2 regions of the Pseudomonas sp. GW823-FHT05G12 genome follow, and region 1 is predicted to be linked to the other one. Evidence: predicted binding sites of a transcription regulator. Region 1 holds the regulator's gene; the other holds the start of a gene.
The links. Region 1 encodes sigma-54, which starts transcription at its own class of promoters, with help from an activator protein. Its sites were predicted from a motif close to ANTGGCATNNANNTTGCTNT; they were not measured.
Positions count from the first base shown of each region.

Region 2: the regulator sigma-54 is predicted to act here: its motif matches at 2,244-2,263, upstream of nirB (nitrite reductase large subunit NirB).

Region 1 is NZ_CM179501.1:1,143,865-1,151,682, reverse strand. Features, by position in the region: gene AC3RCM_RS05275 (ATP-binding cassette domain-containing protein) at 1-314, opposite strand, end outside; gene AC3RCM_RS05270 (KpsF/GutQ family sugar-phosphate isomerase) at 563-1,537, shown strand; gene AC3RCM_RS05265 (KdsC family phosphatase) at 1,550-2,074, shown strand; gene lptC (LPS export ABC transporter periplasmic protein LptC) at 2,083-2,655, shown strand; gene lptA (lipopolysaccharide transport periplasmic protein LptA) at 2,642-3,166, shown strand; gene lptB (LPS export ABC transporter ATP-binding protein) at 3,167-3,892, shown strand; gene AC3RCM_RS05245 (RNA polymerase factor sigma-54) at 4,068-5,561, shown strand; gene hpf (ribosome hibernation-promoting factor, HPF/YfiA family) at 5,641-5,949, shown strand; gene ptsN (PTS IIA-like nitrogen regulatory protein PtsN) at 5,962-6,426, shown strand; gene rapZ (RNase adapter RapZ) at 6,429-7,283, shown strand; gene AC3RCM_RS05225 (HPr family phosphocarrier protein) at 7,302-7,574, shown strand; gene AC3RCM_RS05220 (ZIP family metal transporter) at 7,602-7,818, opposite strand, start outside.
Region 2 is NZ_CM179501.1:4,643,537-4,651,354, forward strand. Features, by position in the region: gene nirB (nitrite reductase large subunit NirB) at 1-2,119, opposite strand, end outside; gene AC3RCM_RS21200 (bifunctional nitrate reductase/sulfite reductase flavoprotein subunit alpha) at 2,390-6,415, opposite strand; partial or broken gene AC3RCM_RS21205 (type I methionyl aminopeptidase) at 6,754-6,935, shown strand; tRNA gene AC3RCM_RS21210 (tRNA-Asp) at 7,097-7,173, opposite strand; tRNA gene AC3RCM_RS21215 (tRNA-Val) at 7,187-7,262, opposite strand; tRNA gene AC3RCM_RS21220 (tRNA-Asp) at 7,433-7,509, opposite strand; tRNA gene AC3RCM_RS21225 (tRNA-Val) at 7,523-7,598, opposite strand; gene rdgC (recombination-associated protein RdgC) at 7,815-7,818, shown strand, end outside.

The DNA of each region.
Region 1 (7,818 bases):
TTCTCGAACACATCGAGGTCGGTGAACAACGCGCCGCTCTGGAACAGCACGCCCATCTGCTTGCGGGCGTCGAACAGGTCGCTGCGCGACAGCGTCGGCAGGTTCTGCCCGGCAACCCATACCTCACCGCTCGCGGGGCGCAACTGTGCGCCCATCAGGCGGAGCAACGTGGTCTTGCCGCACCCCGATGGCCCCATGATGCCGGTGACCTTGCCGCGCGGGATGCTGATGTCCACGTTGCTGAAAATGCTGCGCGAACCACGTTTGAAGGTTACTCCCTTCAACTCGACCGCGTAGGCGCTATCCACACTCATCTAGACTCCTTGCTAATGCAGCCTCGTCCTAATGGACGCCGGCCTCCATCTGGAAGGCACACGCACCCCTGACAGGCCGAATAGCGGCGAACTATAGCACCGCTGACAGCCCCGCCCCAAGGCCGGACAAGCAGTCGTTCAGCCCCGGGACAGGCTTTGGTGGTATTCACTGCAACAATCGAGGAGGTGAGGGTTTTCATCATTGCGCGTATAATCGTTGCCCTTTCATCAGGCATTGCTTTTTCGACATGAGCCAATCCAGCGAGCTGATCCAATCCGCCCAACGCACTCTGCGCCTGGAACTCGAGGCCGTAGAGGGCCTTTTGGCGCGCATCGACGACAATTTCGTCAAAGCCTGCGAACTGATTCTGGCCAGCAAGGGCCGGGTCGTCGTGGTCGGCATGGGCAAGTCCGGGCACATCGGCAACAAGATCGCCGCGACCCTGGCCAGCACCGGCACACCGGCGTTTTTCGTGCATCCGGCCGAAGCCAGCCATGGCGACATGGGCATGATCACCCGTGATGATGTCATCCTTGCGCTGTCGAACTCCGGCAGCACCGCCGAAATTGTCACCCTGCTGCCGTTCATCAAGCGCCTTGGCATCAAGCTGATCAGCCTGACCGGCAACCCGGACTCGCCGCTGGCCCAGGCCGCCGAGGTCAACCTTGACGCACGTGTCGAACAAGAGGCCTGCCCGCTGAACCTGGCACCCACCTCCTCCACCACGGCAGCGCTGGTACTGGGCGACGCCTTGGCCATCGCCTTGCTCGAAGCCCGCGGTTTCACCGCCGAGGACTTTGCCTTCTCGCACCCTGGAGGCGCGCTGGGCCGCCGCCTGCTGCTGAAGGTCGAGAACGTGATGCACGCCGGCGACGACCTGCCTCAAGTACCACGCGGCACCCTGCTCAAGGACGCGCTGCTGGAAATGTCCCACAAAGGTTTGGGCATGACCGTGATCGTCGAAGCCGATGGCAAACTGGCCGGGATCTTCACCGACGGTGACCTGCGCCGCAGCCTGGACCGCAATATCGATGTGCACACCACCCTGATCGACCAGGTCATGACCGTTCATGGCAAGACTGCGCGTGCCGACATGCTCGCCGCCGAAGCCCTGAAGATAATGGAAGACCACAAGATCAACGCCCTGGTGGTGGTGGACCGTGAAGACCGCCCGACCGGCGCCCTGAACATGCATGACCTGCTGCGCGCCGGCGTAATGTAAAGGAGCGATGGAATGAACCAGGACCTCATGCAACGCGGCAAAGGCATCAAGCTGGCAGTGTTCGACGTGGACGGCGTGCTCACCGACGGCCGCCTGTACTTCCTCGAGGATGGCAGCGAATTCAAGACGTTCAATACCCTCGACGGCCAGGGCATCAAGATGCTCATGGCCTCGGGCGTGACCACCGCGATCATCAGCGGGCGCAAGACCCCCGTGGTCGAACGCCGGGCCAGGAACCTCGGTATCCCGCACCTCTACCAAGGCCGGGAGGACAAATTGGTGGTGCTTGACGGCCTGCTCGCCGAACTGGGCCTAAGCTATGATCAAGTGGCTTACCTGGGCGACGACCTGCCCGACCTGCCGGTGATTCGCCGGGTGGCTCTGGGCATGGCCGTAGCCAACGCCGCACCGTTCGTACGCCAGCACGCCCACGGCGTGACCCAGGCACGTGGCGGCGAAGGCGCGGCCCGTGAATTCTGCGAATTGATCATGCAGGCCCAGGGCACCCTGGACGCTGCCAACGCCAACTACCTGTAAGGCTGCCCATGCTCAGCAAGAAAGCCCGAAACATTGCGCTGCTCGGGGCGATAGCCGCCCTGTTGGTAGCCATTGGCTACTGGAATGTCAGCCCGGAGAGCTTCCTCGACAAGCCCGTGGCCCAGGTCGACGAAAGCGCCATCGATTACTACGCGATCAACGCCCACAGCGTGCAGTTCCTGCCCGACGGCAAGCTGCAATACGAAATGACCGCCGACAGGATCGAACACCTCAAGACCAGCGAAATCACCCAGGTGACCACACCGGACCTGCACCTGTACCGCGGTACCGAGTACCCGTGGCATGTGCAGAGCACGCGCGCCGAGGTCAATCCTGACGGTACCGAGGTCGAACTGATCGACAAGGTGCGGATTGCCCGCACCGATGAAAAGCAGCGTGAAACCATCATCACCAGCTCACGCATGACCGTGTTCCCGCAGAAGCAATATGCGCAGACCGAGCAAGCCGTTAGAATCGACGGCGCCGGAGGCACCACTACGGGCAAAGGCATGAAAGCGTATTTGAAAGAAGGCAAGATGGACTTGCTCTCTAACGTAAGAGGACAGTATGAGGCTCGTTAAAACCCTCCCCCTTTTGCTCAGCCTGAGCGCAGCACTGGGAAGCGCGAGCGCCCTCGCCCTGCCGAACGACCGTGACCAGCCTATCCGCATCCAGGCCGACAACGCTCACCTGGATGACAAGCAAGGCGTGGCCACTTACACCGGCGACGTGATCATCACTCAGGGTTCTATGATGATCAAAGGCAACACCGTGACCATTACCCGCTCCGCCTCTGGCGATATCGACGTAGTGACCTCGGTGGGCAACCTGGCCTACTTCGAGCAGCAGCAGAGCGCAGCCAAGCCGGACAAGATGAAAGGCTGGGGCGTAACCATCCAGTACCAGTCGCAGAAGGACTTGGTCATTCTCACCGACCGCGCCAAGGTCGAGAGCGAAGGCAATACCACCGAAGGCGAAAAGATCGTCTACAACACTCAGACCCAGGTGGCGACCGCCGGCCGTGGCGGCAATGTGACAACACCCCGTCAGCGCATCGACATGGTGATCCAGCCCAAGAAGAAGGCCGAGTAAATGGCAACCCTCAAAGCCCAGCACCTGGCAAAGAGCTACAAGGGGCGGCAGGTAGTACGTGATGTCAGCCTGTCTATCGACAGCGGCCAGATCGTCGGCCTGCTCGGCCCCAACGGCGCCGGCAAGACCACTTGCTTCTACATGATTGTCGGGCTGGTCCAGGCCGAACAGGGCCGCGTACTGATCGACAACCTCGATGTCAGCCACCAGCCCATGCACGGCCGCGCCCGCGCCGGAATCGGCTACCTGCCGCAGGAAGCCTCGATCTTCCGCAAGCTGTCGGTCGCCGACAACATCATGGCCATCCTCGAGACCCGCAAGGACCTCGACCGGGACGGCCGCCGCAAAGAGCTGGAAAGCCTGCTGCAGGAGTTCCACATCAGCCACATCCGGGACAACCTCGGCATGAGCCTGTCCGGTGGTGAACGCCGCCGCGTCGAAATTGCGCGCGCCCTGGCAACCGCACCCAAGTTCATCCTGCTGGACGAACCGTTCGCCGGTGTCGACCCGATTTCGGTCGGCGACATCAAGCAGATCATCCACCACCTCAAGGCCAAAGGTATCGGCGTACTGATTACCGACCACAACGTGCGTGAAACCCTGGATATCTGCGAAACCGCTTATATCGTCAACGATGGCCGACTGATCGCCGAAGGCGACGCTGAAACCATCCTGGCAAACGACCTGGTCAAAGAAGTTTACTTGGGTCACGAGTTCCGCCTCTGACCCGGCACGTGCCTGAAGTACTGGCAAACAGCCCTGAAACTGCGGGTAAAGTTGTTACGGTACTCTAGGCAAACGCTACAATTTAAGGCATAAAACTTGCTTGATCTGGCGCTCCGGCGCCCTCGTGTAGTGGATGGCGCATGCGCGCCGGCGAACAAGGTATTAAGCCCCTGCCATGAAACCATCGCTCGTCCTAAAAATGGGCCAGCAACTGACGATGACACCTCAGTTGCAACAGGCCATCCGCCTGCTCCAGCTCTCTACCCTGGACCTCCAACAGGAAATCCAGGAAGCGCTGGAGTCGAACCCGATGCTCGAACGTCAGGAAGACGGCGAAGACTTCGACAACAGCGACCCGATGGCCGACAACGCCGAGAACAAGCCGGCCGCCGAAGTTCAGGACAACAGTTTCCAGGAAAGCACCGTCAGCGCCGACAACCTGGAAGACGGAGAGTGGAGCGAGCGCATCCCCAACGAGCTCCCGGTCGATACCGCCTGGGAAGACATCTACCAGACCAGCGCCAGCAGCCTGCCGAGCAACGATGACGACGAATGGGACTTCACCACGCGCACATCGGCCGGCGAAAGCCTACAAAGCCACCTGCTGTGGCAGTTGAACCTGGCGCCGATGTCCGACACCGACCGCTTGATTGCCGTGACCCTGATCGACAGCATCAACGGCCAGGGCTACCTGGAAGACACACTCGAAGAAATCTGCGCCGGTTTCGACCCCGAGCTGGATATCGAACTGGACGAGGTCGAAGCCGTACTGCACCGCATCCAGCAGTTCGAGCCGGCTGGCGTCGGCGCCCGCAACCTGGGTGAATGCCTGTTGCTGCAACTGCGCCAGCTACCCGCTACAACTCCGTGGATGACCGAAGCCAAGCGCCTGGTCACCGATTTCATCGACCTGCTCGGCAGCCGTGACTACAGCCAGCTGATGCGGCGGATGAAAATCAAGGAAGACGAGCTGCGCCAGGTCATCGAACTAGTGCAAAGCCTTAACCCGCGCCCTGGTTCGCAGATCGAGTCCAGCGAGCCCGAGTACGTGGTGCCCGACGTCATCGTGCGCAAGGACAGCGACCGTTGGCTGGTAGAACTGAACCAGGAAGCCATCCCACGCCTGCGCGTCAACCCACAATACGCCGGCTTCGTGCGCCGTGCCGACACCAGCGCCGACAACACCTTCATGCGCAACCAGCTGCAGGAAGCGCGCTGGTTCATCAAGAGCCTGCAAAGCCGTAACGAAACCCTGATGAAGGTTGCCACGCAGATCGTCGAGCACCAACGCGGCTTCCTCGACCACGGCGACGAAGCGATGAAGCCGTTGGTACTGCATGACATTGCCGAAGCCGTAGGCATGCACGAATCGACCATCTCGCGGGTTACCACGCAGAAATACATGCACACCCCGCGTGGCATCTACGAACTGAAATACTTTTTCTCCAGCCATGTCAGCACCTCCGAAGGCGGAGAATGCTCGTCCACGGCGATCCGCGCGATCATCAAGAAACTGGTTGCGGCGGAAAATCAGAAAAAGCCATTGAGTGACAGCAAGATCGCTGGTTTACTGGAGGCACAAGGCATCCAGGTAGCCCGTCGCACCGTCGCCAAGTACCGCGAGTCCCTCGGCATCGCACCGTCGAGCGAACGCAAGCGACTGATGTAGCCCCTGAGATGTGCCACAGCGTTTTCGTGGCAGGTGCAAGACCTGCCTCTTTATGCACGGGCAACAAAGGAGAAGCTGTATGCAAGTCAATATCAGTGGACAGCATGTAGAAGTCACCCAGCCACTGCGCGATTACGTGCTTGAAAAGCTCGCCCGCGTGGAGAGTCACTTCGACAAGATCACCAACGTGCAGGTAATCATGAAAGTCGAGAAGCTTCAGCAGAAGGTCGAGGCGACCCTGCAGATTCCCGGCGGCGAAGTGGTAGCCAACGCCGAACACGAAGACATGTATGCAGCGATCGACGCCCTGGCCGACAAGCTCGACCGCCAACTGAAAAAACACAAGGAAAAACAGCAAAGCCTGCTGCAAGGTGCAGCTGCCCGCTGATCCCCCTCATCCATGATCCGACTTGAAACCATCCTGACCCCCGGCCGTTCCCTCGTGAACGTGCCGGGCGGCAGCAAGAAGCGCGCCCTGGAAAAGGTCGCCACTGTCATCGCCGACCAAGTGCCAGAACTGGAGATGCAGGACGTCTTCGAAAAACTGGTAGCCCGGGAAAAGCTCGGTTCTACCGGTTTTGGCAATGGCATCGCCATCCCGCACTGCCGGCTTGAAGGATGCTCTGCCCCAGTCAGCGCCCTGCTGCACCTGGAAGCGCCTATCGACTACGACGCCATTGATGGCGCGCCGGTGGACCTGCTGTTTGTGCTGCTGGTGCCCGAAGCGGCCACCGATGCTCACCTTGAACTTCTGCGTCAGATCGCCAGCATGCTCGATCGCAAGGAGGTCCGTGATCGACTGCGTGCGGCCACCAGCAACGAGGCCCTGTTCCAGGTTGTCCTGGACGTACAGAACGAGCACTGAACATGCGCCTGATCATCGTCAGCGGCCGGTCCGGCTCCGGCAAGAGCACCGCCCTCGATGTCCTGGAAGACAGCGGTTTCTATTGCATCGACAATCTGCCCGCCGGGCTACTGCCGCAGTTGGCGGAAAATGCACTGATCAACACCGAATTGCTGCAGCCCAAGGTGGCGGTTTCGATCGACGCGCGCAACCTGCCCAGCCACCTGATGCGTTTTCCCGAGCTGCTTGAAGAAGCCCGCGCCCGGCACATCCAGTGCGACGTGTTGTACCTGGATGCCGATGAAGAGGTCCTTCTCAAGCGTTTCTCGGAAACCCGCAGGCGGCACCCCCTGACCAACGCCAACCGCTCGCTCGCGGAAGCCATCCGCGTGGAAAGCGACTTGTTGGGGCCCATTGCCGACCTGGCCGACCTGAAGATCGACACCACCAACCTGAACCTGTACCAGTTGCGTGACTCGATCAAGCTGCGCCTGCTCAACCAGCCCGAGCCTGGCACAGCGTTTCTGGTCGAGTCGTTCGGCTTCAAGCGGGGCATGCCGGTCGACGCCGACCTGGTTTTTGACGTGCGCTGCCTGCCGAACCCCTACTGGAAACCGGAACTGCGTGAGCACTCGGGCCTCGATCAACCCGTGATCGACTACCTGGCCGCACAACCGGATGTCGAAGACATGTACAACGACATCTCCAGCTACCTGCTCAAATGGTTGCCCCGCTTCGCTGCCAGCAACCGCGCCTACGTAACCATTGCCATCGGCTGCACTGGCGGACATCACCGTTCGGTGTACATCACCGAGCGCCTTGGTCGACAGCTGCAGCAAACCCTGAAAAACGTCCAGGTCCGCCATCGCGACCTCTAGCCCAAGGATCCGCCCCAGATGCCCGCCCGCGAAATCACCATCATCAACAAGCTGGGTCTGCATGCCCGGGCGGCAGCCAAGTTCGTCGGTGTGGCCGGCCGCTTCCCCTGCCAGGTACGGGTGGGTCGCGCCCCGGACAAGCTGGTGGATGGCAAGAGCATCATGGCGGTGATGATGCTGGCCGCAGGCAAAGGCACCCAGGTGCACCTGCATACCGAGGGCGAACAGGACAGCGACGCCATGGACGCACTGGTCGAGCTGATCAACAATTTCTTTGACGAAGGCGAATAGGCCTCGCAAACCTGCGCTTGCACCAGGTCAGGACATCGCGGTATCCATCACCATCATCAGACAGAAGCCTGTACACAGCCCAAGGCTGGCCAGACGATGATGGCCGTTGCTGCGCGATTCGGGGATGATTTCCTGGGTGACCACCAGCAACATCGCCCCCGCTGCACAGGCCAGCCCCAGCGGCAGCAGCAGTTCGGCAACATTTACCAGCCAGGCACAGATCAACGCCGCCAGCGGCTCGACC
Region 2 (7,818 bases), 2.5 Mb from region 1:
AGCCCTTGTCGGTGGCGATAACGCCGATATCCTTGCTCTGCGCCTCGGCGCATTCACGGGTGCAACCCGATACCGCGAACTTGAGCTTGTGGGGGCTGCGCAGGCCCTTGTAGCGATCTTCCAGGCGCAGGGCCATGGCGACACTGTCCTGCACGCCGTAACGGCACCAGGTGCTGCCCACGCACGACTTCACCGTGCGGGTCGACTTGCCGTAGGCGTGGCCGGTTTCGAAACCGGCCTCGATCAGTTCGCCCCAGATCAGCGGCAGCTCGTGCAACTGGGCGCCGAACAGGTCGATGCGCTGGCCACCGGTGATCTTGGTGTACAGGTCGTATTTCTTGGCCACCTGGCCGATGACGATGAGTTTGTCGGGGGTTATTTCACCACCGGGAATGCGCGGCACCACCGAATAGGTGCCGTTTTTCTGCATGTTGGCCATGAAGGTGTCGTTGGTGTCCTGCAGCGGCACCAACGCCGGGTCCATGATCGGCTGGTTCCAGCACGAGGCGAGAATGTTGCCCACCGCCGGCTTGCAGATGTCACAACCCAGATGGCCCTTGCCATGGCGTTCGAGCAGTTCGCTGAAGGTGCGGATACCCTCCACCCGCACCAACCCGTACAGCTCCTGCCGGGTGTAGGCAAAGTGCTCGCACAGGCTCTTGTCCACCGCCACACCGCGGGCCGTCAGCTCGTGCTCGAAGACTTGCTTGAGCAGGGCCGCGCAACCACCGCAGCCGGTCGCGGCCTTGGTGCAGCCCTTGACCGCAGCGAGGTCACTGCAGCCACTGTCGATCGCGGCGCACACCGCACCCTTGCTGACGTTGTGGCAGGAGCAGATGGTCGCACTGTCGGGCAGCGCATCGGCGCCCAGGGCCGGCGCACCACCGCCTTGCGGCAAGATCAGCGCTGCCGGGTCGGCCGGCAGGGCGATGCCGTTCTGGGCGTACTGCAACAGGGTGTCGTAATAGCTGTTGTCGCCGACCAGCACCGCGCCGAGCACGTGCTTGCCGCTGGCATCCACCACCAAACGGCGGTAAGCGCTGTTGGCTTCATCGATGAAGCGATAGCTGCGCGCGCCCGGCGTGGCACCGTGGGCATCGCCGATCGAACCGACATCCACACCCAGCAGCTTGAGCTTGGTCGACATATCGGCGCCGGTAAACGCCACTGCCGCCTCGCCCATCAGCAGCCCGGCCAGGTTGCGCGCCATGCTGTAGCCCGGGGCGACCAGGCCGAACACGCTGCCGTTCCACGAGGCGCACTCGCCGATGGCGAAGATGCGTGGGTCGCTGCTGCGGCAGTGGTTGTCGATGACCACGCCACCGCGCGCGGCGATGTCCAGGCCGCAACCCCGGCCCAGTGCATCCTGTGGGCGGATACCGGCGGAGAACACGATCAGGTCGGTTTCCAGGTGCTCACCGCCGTCGAAGTTCATGCGGTAGCGGTAGGTTTCACCGGCACTGACCGACTGGGTGGCGCGTGACAGGTGCACCCCCACACCCAGTGCTTCGATCTGCGCCTTCAACGCGGCACCGCCCTCGCCGTCCAGCTGTACCGGCATCAGCCGTGGGGCGAATTCCACCACGTGGGCTTCCAGCCCCAGCGACTTGAGGGCGTTGGCCGCTTCCAGGCCAAGCAGGCCACCGCCGACCACCACCCCTCGGCGGGCACCGGCTGCGGCAGCACGAATGCCATCGAGGTCGTCCAGGGTGCGGTAGACCAGACGGGCATTGCCGCTGGAGCCTTCGATCGGCGGCACGAAGGGATAGGAGCCGGTGGCCAGCACCAGTTGGTCGTAGCCATAGCGACTTTCGGCAGTGACGACTTCGCGGCGCTCGCGGTCGATCTCCAGCACGGCCTCACCCAGGTGCAGGTGCACGCCATTGGCCTCGTAGAAATCGTGCTCACACAGGGCCAGGGTTTCGGCACAGCTGCCGCCGAAGTATTCGGACAGGTGCACGCGGTCATACGCGCGTTGGCGCTCTTCGCCGAATACCCGCACCTCGAAGCGCTGCAGGGCGCCGCGACTGACCAGTTGTTCGACGCAATGGTGGCCGACCATGCCGTTGCCGACGATGACCAGTCGCTCTCGTTGCCCGCTGCTCGCTGTTGCCTTCATAAGCCGATCCTCGATCAAAAAAAAAGCGCCTGGAGCCGAAGCTCCAGGCGCCTTTGCCTGTATTCATCACGGTAGGGGGCCCGGTTGATCGCCGTTGATCAGTGGGCTTTGTTGTATCCGAGGTTAAGCAGGGAGCGTGCCAATTGGGTTGCCTGGGTTGCGTGGGTTGCCTGTGTCGGCCTCTTCGCGGGTAAACCCGCTCCTACACTTGCGCTGGGCCCGCCCAGCCAATGCACATTCAAGGTGCACAACACCCCATCTTGGAGCACTTCAGTACACATCGCGCCGATAACGCCTGGCCTTGCTCAAGCCTTCGACATAAGCCGCAGCCGCCGCCGCATCCATCCGGCCATGCTCGGCGACGATCACCCGCAACGCCGCATCCACATCCCTGGCCATGCGCTGCGCATCGCCACACACATAGAAATACGCCCCCGCCTCCAGCCATTGCCACAACAGCGCACCCTGCTCGAGCATGCGCTGCTGCACATAGATCTTCTCGACCTGGTCCCGCGAGAACGCCGTGTCCAGCCGCAGATGCCCCGCCGCTTGCCAGGCCTGCAACTGCTCCTGGTAATAGAAATCGGTCGCTGCATACTGCTCGCCGAAGAACAGCCAGTTGTCGCCTTTTGCGCCCCGTGCCTCTCGCTCCTCGAGGAACGCACGGAACGGTGCAATGCCGGTACCAGGGCCCACCATGATCACCGGCACGCTGTCGTCCTCGGGCAAGCGAAAGTGCTTCGACACCTGCGGGAAGATCGCCACCTTTTGCACCTGCGCACGGTCGGCAAGAAAGCTTGAGCACACGCCTTTACGTTCGCCATAACGCACCGTCGATACCGTCAGATGCACCTGGCCTGGGTGCGCCAGCGGGCTGGAGCTGATCGAATAGAGCCGCGGCTGCAATGGCTTGAGCAATTCCAGCCAGCTGGCCAGCGACAACTGCTGGGGGAAGGCGCGCAGCACATCGACCAACTGCCGGCCCCACAGCCAATCTTGCAGCTCGGCCTTGCATTCAGGCTGCAGCAAGCGCTGCAGGTCAGGCGCGTTGCTGGCAAATGCCTGCAGTTGTTGCGCAGTGACCTTGGCAATTTCCAGGTGTGTTTGCAGGGCTTCGGCCAATGGCATGGCGCTATGACCTTTAAGCTCGACCATAGCCTGGCCATCGAGCTGCATCAGTGTCAGCAGCTCTTCTACCAGGGCCGGGCAGTTGCGCGGCCATACGCCCAGGGCATCGCCGGCAGCGTAACTGAAGCCGCTGCCGCCCAGATCGAAGACCAGCTGACGGGTTTCCTTGCTGGCGCCGGGGCCATTGAGCAGGCGGTTTTCCAGTACGGTGGCCATCCAGGGTTGCTGCTTGCTGAAGGTCGATACGGGTGCAGGTTCACTCGCCGGAGGCGGCGCTGTGGCAGTGCCCAGTGCAGGCAATAACGCTTCGAGCCAGCCGGTAAAGGCTTCGTCGAAGTCTGGCTCGCAGTCCACCCGCGGCAGCAGGCGATGCCCTCCCAGCTCGGCCAGGCGCTGGTCGAGCTTGCGGCCAAAACCGCAGAACTGGTCGTAACTGGAGTCGCCCAGGGCCAGTACGGCATAGGGCAGCCCGGCGCAGTGAGCGCCCTCCTCGCCCTGCAAAGCCTGCCAGAAGGCCGCGCCGCTGTCGGGCGCGTCGCCATCGCCAAAGGTGCTGGCGATCAACACCACACTGGCAGCACCCTGCAGCTGGCTTGGGCTGACCGCCTCCAGGCAGCTGAGTTGCACGTTCAGACCGGCACCGCGCAGGCGCGCGGCACAGCGTTCCGCCAGCTGCTCACCATTGCCGGTCTGCGAGGCCCACAGCACCTGATGCCATGGCGCGGCCTGTGCCGCGATGGGTGCAGTTGCAGGCTGGGCGAACAGCCCGGCCAGCAAGCCGTCGACAAACAAACGACGGCTGGCAGCCAGCGGCGCACTGGCCGGCAGGCGGGGTACGCCCTCGGCGCGGGCCTGGTCCAGGCCCAGCAGGAAACCTTGCAGGTAATGACGCTCTTCTTCGGCCAGCACCGGAACCGGCAAAGTGTGCAGGCCAAGCAGACGGGACAGGGTGGCGGTCGGCATGCGGACAGGCTCTACAGTGGCAGTGTTCAGATCAAGGGCGTCGATGCGCTCGCCTGCGACCCGCTCCAGGGCTACGGCACAGTGTTTGAAGGCAGGCTGCAGCGACAGCGGGTCGACCGCATCGCAGGTCGCGGCATTGATCGCCAATTGCTCGCCGATCAGGTCGTTCCAGTGAAACGGCGCAAAGCAGTTGCCCGGCATGACCCGGTCACTGATGCGCGCCGGCAACACGGCCTGCCCCCGGCGCGAGCGAACGGCCACCAGGTCCTTTTCAGCGACACCCAGCCGGGCGGCATCCTCGGGGTGAATCTCAAGGTAGGGGCCGGGCTCCAGTTTGTTCAGCGCCGGCACCTTGCCGGTCTTGGTCAACGTGTGCCACTGGTGCTGCACACGCCCAGTATTCAGCACCATGGGGTAGTCATCGTCCGGCACTTCCGCTGCCGGCAACCAGGGCCGGGCAAAGAAGCGCGCCTTGCCGCTGGCGGTGGGGAAGGCCAGTGCCGGCCGCCTACCCCGGGCATCGAGCAGTAGCGCCTGGCTGCTGCCGTCGTTGAGGTAGCGCAGCGGGCTGCGATGCTGTTCGCTTCCCGGTGCACAGGGCCACTGGCGCGGCTGCGTACGCAATTCGGCATAGCCGATACCGCGCAGGTCATAACCGGTAACAGGGTTGTGGAAGCGGCGTATTTCCTCATACACCGCTTCGGCATTGGGGTAGTCGAAGGCGTCGGCATAGCCCATGGCGCACGCTACGCGGGCAATGATCTGCCAGTCCGGCAGACTTTGCCCGGGGGGCTCGACAGCGCGTGGCATCAGGGTCAGGTTGCGCTCGCTGTTGATCATCACACCCTCGCCTTCGGCCCACAGCGCGGCCGGCAGCAGGATGTCGGCGTAGCGGTTGGTTTCGGTGTCGAGGAAGGCGTCCTGGGTAATGACCAGTTCGGCCTTGCGCAGGCCGTCGATCACTTGCTGGCGGTTGGCGACACTGGCTACCGGGTTGCTGCAGATGACCCAGCAGGCTTTCACTTCACCGGCTTTCATCTGCCCGAACAGCGCCACCGTACCCTCGCCGCCCTCGCTGCGCAGGCTGCCGGGTGGCAGTTGCCACTGCCGTTCGACGAACGCGCGGTCATCTTCCACCAACGCTGAGCGCTGGCCTGGCAAGCCGGGGCCCATGTAGCCCATGTCGCGGCCGCCCATGGCATTGGGCTGGCCGGTCAGCGAGAACGGGCCGCTACCGGAGCGGCAGATGGCACCCGTGGCCAAGTGCAGGTTACAGATGGCGTTGCTGTGCCAGGTGCCGTGTATGCTCTGGTTCAAGCCCATGGTCCAGCAGCTCATCCAGTTGTTGGCGCTGCCGATCCATTCGGCGGCCTTGATGATATCGGCCTCGGCCAGCCCGGTGATGGCGGCGACGCGCTCGGGGGTATAGTCGTCGAGGAAGGCCGGCAGTTCGTCCCAGCCTTCAGTGTGGCGGGCGATGAAATCGGGGTTGGTGTGGCCGTTGCGATGCAGCAGGTGCAAAAGGCCGTTGAGCAAGGCCATGTCACTGCCGGGGCGCACCTGCAGAAACAGGTCGGCCTTGTCGGCGGTGGCGCTGCGCCGTGGGTCGACGACGATCAGCTTCGCACCGGCCTTGACCCGATCAAGCAGGCGCAGGAACAAGATCGGGTGGCAGTCGGCCATGTTGGCGCCGATCACCAGAAATACGTCGGCGTGCTCGAAGTCCTGGTAACTGCCAGGTGGGCCATCGGCGCCAAGCGACAGCTTGTAGCCACTGCTGGCGCTGGCCATGCACAGGCGCGAGTTGGACTCGATGTGGCGCGTACGGATAAAGCCCTTGGCCAACTTGTTGGCCAGGTACTGAGCCTCCAGCGACATTTGCCCGGACACGTACAGCGCCACGGCATCCGGGCCGTGCTGGTCGATGATGCTGCGCAGACGCTCGGCAGTGGCAGCGATGGCTAGGTCCATGCTGGTGCGCACTGGCGGCTGGCTGCGTTGCTGGCGCAGGTAGGCGTCGGCCATGCGCCCGCTGGCACTCAGTGGCTGGTGTGCGGTGAGGCCTTTGGTGCATAGGCGGCCAAAGTTGCTCGGGTGCAGCTTGTCGCCGCTGATCTTGCCGACCTTGCCATCGGCAACGCTCATGACGATGCCGCAGCCCACGCCGCAGTAGGGGCAGACGCTGCGTACTTCGCTGTTGGCCATGGGCGGGCTCCTGTGGAAAACGCAAAAAGGCGCCGGCTGCCCTGCATGCTGATGCAAGCGGGGCAACACGGCGCCTTTGTCGTGAAGTGGTGAGGGCTGTCGACGTTGACAGCCCGGGGTGAGAGTAGATCAGCAATTTATGGGCCAGCTATACCGGCCCTTTCGCGGGCATGCCCGCTCCCACAGGGATATCGCAAGGCCTGAGGGCGGCGCAGTACCTGTAGGAGCGGGCGTGCCCGCGAAGAGGCCTGCACAGGTTACGCACCATGCGGTGGCAACCTCACGCTCCCAGGCGCTTTGCTGGGGCAATTTCCAGCATGAGCAACTGCCCTCCCCCCATGTCCCAGGTGATCCTCAAGCCCCCCGCCCAACTCGACTGACGCGCCGCGCCGGTCAGTTGCTGACCCAGGTGTTTGCCAAACTCGACAGCTTCATCCGCCCCGATGTGACCACGATGCAGATCAACGACCGCGCCGAGGCGTTCATCGTCGATACGCTCAAGGCACGGCCGGGGACCGAGGACGGGTTTGAGGTGCTGACGCTGCGGGAAGAAGAGTGGCGCAGCTAGCCCCTTGTTGCAGAGGGGCGGAGACGATCGCATGATGCAGAAATAAAAAAAGCGACCCTAAGGTCGCTTTCTTTTTTACTTCCGGGTGTTCAGTGGGCCCTGGAAGTGGAATATGGCGCAGCGGACGGGACTCGAACCCGCGACCCCCGGCGTGACAGGCCGGTATTCTAACCGACTGAACTACCGCTGCGCTATACATCGAGTGGTGGGTGATGACGGGATCGAACCGCCGACCCTCTGCTTGTAAGGCAGATGCTCTCCCGGCTGAGCTAATCACCCATGTCTCTCGGTGTGGCGCGCATTCTACGGGCGACTTGGCGCTCTGGCAAGCACTTATCGAAGTTTTTTCACACTTCGGTCAAACACCAAAAATCAGGCACAAAAAAAGCGACCCTAAGGTCGCTTTCTTTGTTACTTCCGGGTGTTCAGTGGGCCCTGGAAGTGGAATATGGCGCAGCGGACGGGACTCGAACCCGCGACCCCCGGCGTGACAGGCCGGTATTCTAACCGACTGAACTACCGCTGCGCTATACATCGAGTGGTGGGTGATGACGGGATCGAACCGCCGACCCTCTGCTTGTAAGGCAGATGCTCTCCCGGCTGAGCTAATCACCCTTCGTCTCGGTGTGGCGCGCATTCTACGGAGCGCCCCACACCCTGGCAAGCACTTTTTAAACTTTTTGCAAAAAAAACCTCAGGCCTTTCAAAGACCTAGCGTTGTCGGGCGATTCTTTCATGCATAAGCCACTGCTGGCCCTCTGACAGGGCTGGCCTCAATTCACCGCTCGGAGAATAATGCCCGCCTTATGCATTAAGGAGAGATTGCCCCTCATGT